2 regions of the Blautia sp. HCP3S3_C4 genome follow, and region 2 is predicted to be linked to the other one. Evidence: riboswitches for the same ligand, from Rfam matches in the RefSeq annotation. Region 2 holds a riboswitch; the other holds the start of a gene.

Region 1 (3,131 bases), on a different contig from region 2:
AGCCGGTACAAAGTTCTCATCGATCTGGATTACATTGTAGTTTCCTTTTTTCTTCTGCTTCAGGATCTCCAGTGCTTCCTCTGTGTATCCAGGTGCAATAACACCATCAGATACCTCTCTCTTGATCAGAAGTGCTGTATCTTTATCGCACACATCAGAAAGAGAAATGAAATCACCAAAAGAGGACATTCTGTCAGCACCGCGGGCTCTTGCATAAGCACATGCTAATGGTGAAAAATTCTTCCAGTCCATATCATTTACCCAGTAGATCTTTGCCAGAGTCTCTGTCAGTGGAAGTCCTACAGCAGCACCTGCAGGAGATACATGTTTAAAAGAGGTTGCAGCAGGAAGTCCAGTTGCTTTCTTCAGGTTTGATACCAGCTGCCAGCCGTTAAAGGCATCCAGGAAATTGATATATCCCGGTCTTCCGGAAAGAATCTTCACCGGAAGTTCTGATCCGTCTGCCATATAAATTTTTGCAGGTTTCTGATTTGGGTTACAGCCATATTTTAATTCGAATTCTTTCATTATATAAATCCTCCATTATCATATCTGCCCTGTTTTATTTATTCTTATTAATGATCTTGCTTTCGTACTTACCTGTCTCAATATCAATATATCTTACAAACAAAGATACTTTGTTATCTTCGTTCAGGCTGTTCCAGAGAAGTTCTGCAAACTCATCCATATTATCCGGAATTGCTACCAGTTTCGGTTCGCCTTCAAAGCTTGGAAGTGGATTTCCATCGCATTTATAAGTGTGGATAAAATGTCCCTCTCCTGCAATGGCATTCTCGTATGCAAATGTGTATCTGTTACATGCATCCGGATTTCCGTTGTTGCTCTTGAGAATTGACATTGCATAGTTGAATTTTCCGTTCTCTACATGCATAACACCGGAAATACGAGGTGTATAGTTTGGACCGTCTGGCTCGAATTCTCTGCTTCTTAAAGACTGCTCAAAAGTAAGCTGATGATCCATTCCCTCATAAATGGTATCTGTCTGATCTCCGTTAGTTACAATTGTTTTGTTTCCCAGTACACGTACAGGTGCATAAATGATCAGGCTTGGATCTGTAAGCTTGGACGGGTCAAATGCCTGGGTACGGATTCCCTCACCATCCTCTACAAATACTCTGTTTCTGCTGTTCTCGCTTCTGCCCATGATGAAATAAGCTGTCACTGCTTTCTTACCGTCTGCGGAACGTCCGATCACAATTCCTCTTCCAGGATAGGAATTCTCTTTCAGTTCTTTTTCCAGTGATAACATTTCCATAATTTTTCTCCTTTTCGTTATAAATAAGGTTAAAAAAAGCCTGGGAAACCTATTTATTCATTGAATAATTTCCAGGCTGCCCAGGCGGTCGGCTCATATACACACTGCACTCCCTGTAGGTAATCCTACTTCCGCCAGTCATGCAGGTACTGTTGTGAAACTCACACACTGTTATTATAGTACAATACTTCTTTGCAGATTTCAAGGCAATTTTTTTGTTTCCTGCTTTTTTTCAAAAACAATAGGATATACCATTACTGAGTATTCTTTAATTTATAGTCAACCTCAATCTGAGAAGCAATATCGGCCTTCATCTGAATCCATGCATCCGGATTCTCCACATAATATTTGGGACAGTTCTTTCCTGTCACATCATAGTGACGAATCACGTTTTCAGAAGTAAGTCCGAATCGCACACATAACCATGCTGTCAGTTTTACAGCCGAATCATAGGTTGCATCATTGAATTTTCCTGTTTCATCCTGGTGACAGCACTCAATCGATACGGTATCCACATTACGGGAATTTGTCGCATAAGACATCTCCGATGTAGGAATGCACTGTACCACCTCACCATCAAGGCCAATGACAAAGTGACTGCTTACCTTTGTCTCATGTGTATTTGCCAGATTCTCAAAATAATTTCTGTTGGCCATTGCTGTTGCTCCTGGGTTCGCAGTATAGTGAATTGCAATATATTTTACGCTTTCAATGGGAATCTGCGGTCTGGAATATTCATTGGGAGTCAGCAGCTCCACATCAATATAGGGAGCCCCTTCTTTCTGCCACTGCTCAGGACCGCTTCCTGAATTTTCCTGCTCCAGAAGTACCTCCTGCTCTTTTCTTTCTCTCTCCTGCATATTATTTATTCCATACCAGCATCCTATACTTACTCCCACCATCAGGATAATGCAGATTAGCAGCATCCTCAGATTTCTCTGTCGAACTCTGCTGTTTTTTCTTGATTTCCCGGCAGATATTTTTCTGTGTGCAGCACTGGTTTTTGATTTTGAAACTGATTTTCTCTTTGTTTTTACAGATCCGGTACTTTTTCTACCGCTCCGATTCTTTTGTATCATAGCTTTTCTCTGCCACCCATTTCCTGGAATTCGTTTTTTCTATTATACCATTGAATTCTTTTCTTTTCACTATCAAATCCGGTAATTCCACAAAAATACCCCGGCAGATTCACAAGACCTCCGGGGTATCATTCATTATTTATTTATCATCTACACTATAGTTTGGAGCTTCTTTGGTGATATGAATATCATGTGGATGAGATTCCTTCAGAGAAGCAGCGGAAATCTTGATAAACCTACCTGTAGTCTTAAGAGTCTCAATATTCTCTGCACCACAATATCCCATACCTGAGCGAAGACCACCCATGAGCTGGAATACAGTATCCTCTACATGTCCTTTATATGCAACACGTCCCTCTACGCCTTCCGGAACAAGCTTCTTTGCATTTTCCTGGAAATAACGATCTTTACTGCCGTTCTCCATAGCAGCAATAGATCCCATACCACGGTATACTTTATATTTACGTCCCTGATACAGTTCAAAAGTTCCCGGGCTCTCATCGCATCCTGCGAAGATACTTCCCATCATACATACATTTGCACCAGCTGCAATTGCCTTGGTAACGTCTCCGGAATATTTGATACCACCGTCTGCAATGATCGGGATTCCATAACGATTAGCAACCTCATAACAATCCATTACTGCAGTAACCTGTGGCACGCCAATACCTGCAACCACACGTGTGGTACAAATAGACCCAGGTCCGATACCAACCTTAACTGCATCTACGCCTGCATCGATCAGAGCCTTGGTAGCTGCTCCTGTAGCTACATTC
Region 2 (3,131 bases):
AGAACCCAGTGAATAGATAAAAACCCCAATATTGTTTTTAGCAAAGCCTACCATTGGATAGGTTTCATTATTCTCCCAGCCAAAGGTAAGTCCACCATTATTTTCTTTTTTGGAGACAGGGGTTCTCAGGTCATAGCGTCTCTCGGCATTTTCTACCCCCACCAGGGTCAGACGCACATCCACAATATTTCCCCCTGCATCTCTGCCCACATTGTTATAGCGCATTCCTGCACTTCCGGATTTGTAATCCTCTGTTATCCTCACACTTTCTGTATCTCTTGTACTTCTTCCGTGATCTGAAAATGCAGCACTGTCCAGATTATCGCAGCCAAAAGACTCATAGGTAGTTACCCCTGGCTGAAACTTCATATTGAAACGGTAACCATAGTCAATAAGCTGATCAGAGTCCCAGACCTCGATGGACTTTACCGCTCCGGCCGCACTGAAAATCATTCCAGGTAAAAAGCCCAGTACAGACTGCAGCATAAACAGTAAGGCTAAGCCTAAAGCCTCCAGACGTTTTTTTAGTTTCACAGTTCCTTTCATGTTGTCTCCTTTCCATTTGGCATACAGAAAAAAGGATTCCTGTGCAAAAATCCTGTTTTCTGCCTTTATAAAAATAATAAAATTGAGATTTACCTGCTGCCTGGCAGGATTAGGGAATAACACACTTCAGATAAGACTAAGGCGAAAATATGAAACGATATGAAAAATATAAATAACTGAATAAAAAGAGTACTGAAAAGAATATTAGATAAAGCTATAAGACAGATCAAAAGAAAGCTCCCAAAGGGAGTTCTCTTTTGATCAGTGACTTCTCTTGGTAAACCAGGAAATAACAGATAAAATGATAATCAGAATAATAAAAAACGGAAGAACGGCACCAATTATTATAAGTAATAAAATAATCGCTACAGCAGCTGCCACAATCACAACAAGCTTACCTGACCAGGTTGAAAGGTCCAGAACTTTTTTCCACCGCTTCTCCGGCTGGGGCGGCGGTTCTAATCCAGATCCACAGGAGGAATAGGCTCCATATTCCTCATCTACAGTATCTCCCTCTGTATCAATAAGAGTTTTTGCTATCAGTCTGGGATCTCCCAACTGATCAAGCACTTCCTGCTCTGTACGACCACCGCGTACCTGGGACTGTATATAATCTTCATAGTATCGTACATGTGCTGCAGCCTTGCCCTCCTGCATGTGACCGGCAAGCTGGCTTCTCAGGATTTCCAAAAATTCTTGTCTGTTCATCTTTTACACTCCACTTTGCCAAAATATAAATCCCCATACACTGCTTATGATAATTGAAGCAGGAGATTTCTGTGCACTTATTATTCTTATTCTACCATATTTACCACAGGTAGCAACTAATATAATCATAAACTTTTTATGAAATTCCTATAAACTGCAAGGTTTAACCTTTCCTTTACATAATCTTCATTCTACTATAAATCCATGTCTATTTTTTAACAATCCCATTTCTTTGAAAAAGCAAATTCTTCCCAACAATCATAGATACTCTGGTTTTTCATTATTAATTTTACACAACTTTCGTCCAGTTTACTTGATTTTTTTGACATTTCAGCAAAAATTTTCTTGACATTTTTTTCTCAAAATGATATACTATTGCCATCAATTGAAGGAACCTTCGAGTACTGACGGAAAGAGTGGAATGCAAACCACGGGGAGTCGGAGGTTTGTAGAAGCCGACCGTCTGGGCAGTATTTGAAAATTTCAGATACTGGCCTTTTTTTATCGGATGAAACAATACTTTTGTTCATCTGACGGGCTGATCGATCATTCCTTCAATGAATAAATTGTTACTGATCGCAGAGTGCACAGTAACAAATGAACAGTAATATAAGTTTTTCATGTTTATGCGGAGACGAAAGGAGAAAAACACTTATGGGATTCAAATCAGACATCGAAATTGCACAGGAATGCGAAATGCTTCCAATCACTCAGATTGCAGAAAAAGCAGGTATTGATGATAAATATCTGGAGCAGTACGGAAAATATAAAGCAAAAATTGATTACAATCTTTTAAAAGAAAGCGACAAAAAGGACGGCAAATTAATCCTTGTTACAGCTATCAACCCAACTCCTGCAGGAGAAGGTAAAACTACTACTACTGTAGGTCTTGCAGATGGTATGCAGAAACTTGGAAAGAACGTTATGGTAGCTCTTCGTGAGCCATCCTTAGGACCGGTATTCGGTGTAAAAGGTGGTGCAGCAGGCGGCGGATATGCACAGGTTGTTCCTATGGAAGACATCAACCTTCACTTCACAGGTGACTTCCATGCGATCGGTGCAGCTAACAACTTACTGGCAGCTATGATCGATAACCATATCTTCCAGGGCAACGCATTAAACATTGACCCTCGTAAGATCACATGGAGAAGATGTGTAGATATGAACGACCGTCAGCTTCGTAATGTAGTAGACGGCCTTGGCGGAAAGACAAACGGTATGCCTCGTGAAGACGGATACGACATCACAGTTGCATCTGAAATCATGGCAGTTCTCTGTCTTGCAAGCGACATCAAAGACCTGAAAGAAAGATTATCCAAGATCATCATCGGATATACATACGGCAAAGTTTCCGAGCAGAAACCTGTAACAGCTGGTGACCTTCACGCTGAAGGCGCTATGACAGCTCTGTTAAAAGATGCTCTGAAACCAAACCTTGTACAGACTCTGGAACACGTTCCTGCAATCGTACACGGCGGACCATTCGCAAACATTGCTCACGGATGTAACTCCGTAACAGCTACAAAGATGGCTATGAAGCTTGCTGATTATGCAATCACAGAAGCTGGTTTCGGCGCTGACCTGGGTGCTGAGAAATTCCTCGACATCAAATGCCGTATGGCTGGCTTAAAGCCAAGCGCAGTTGTAATCGTAGCTACAGTACGTGCTCTGAAATACAACGGTGGTGTTGCTAAAGCTGACCTTAACAATGAAAACCTGGAAGCTCTTGAAAAAGGTATCCCGAACCTGTTAAAACACGTTTCCAATATCAAGAACGTATACAAACTTCCATGTGTTGTTGCTATCAATGCATTCCCGACAGATACAAAGGCAGAGCTTGACTTTGTAGAAGCTAAATGTAAAGAACTGGGCGTTAA

What was found. Region 2 has a riboswitch for ZMP and ZTP ahead of ACTNC6_RS08895 (formate--tetrahydrofolate ligase). Riboswitches for the same ligand answer to the same signal wherever they lie in the genome.
Region 1: it holds a riboswitch for ZMP and ZTP, as region 2 does, so the genes downstream of both, ACTNC6_RS13430 (IMP cyclohydrolase) here and ACTNC6_RS08895 (formate--tetrahydrofolate ligase) in region 2, are expected to answer to the same signal.

Annotation. Positions count from the first base shown of each region.
Region 1 covers NZ_JBQHWF010000016.1:37,716-40,846, forward strand. Annotated here, with positions in the region: gene ACTNC6_RS13425 (phosphoribosylaminoimidazolecarboxamide formyltransferase) at 1-528, opposite strand, end outside; gene ACTNC6_RS13430 (IMP cyclohydrolase) at 563-1,276, opposite strand; ZMP/ZTP riboswitch at 1,348-1,428, opposite strand; gene ACTNC6_RS13435 (peptidoglycan recognition protein family protein) at 1,531-2,202, opposite strand; gene guaB (IMP dehydrogenase) at 2,495-3,131, opposite strand, start outside.
Region 2 covers NZ_JBQHWF010000008.1:60,051-63,181, reverse strand. Annotated here, with positions in the region: gene ACTNC6_RS08905 (isopeptide-forming domain-containing fimbrial protein) at 1-546, opposite strand, end outside; gene ACTNC6_RS08900 (DUF1700 domain-containing protein) at 808-1,254, opposite strand; ZMP/ZTP riboswitch at 1,645-1,730, shown strand; gene ACTNC6_RS08895 (formate--tetrahydrofolate ligase) at 1,909-3,131, shown strand, end outside.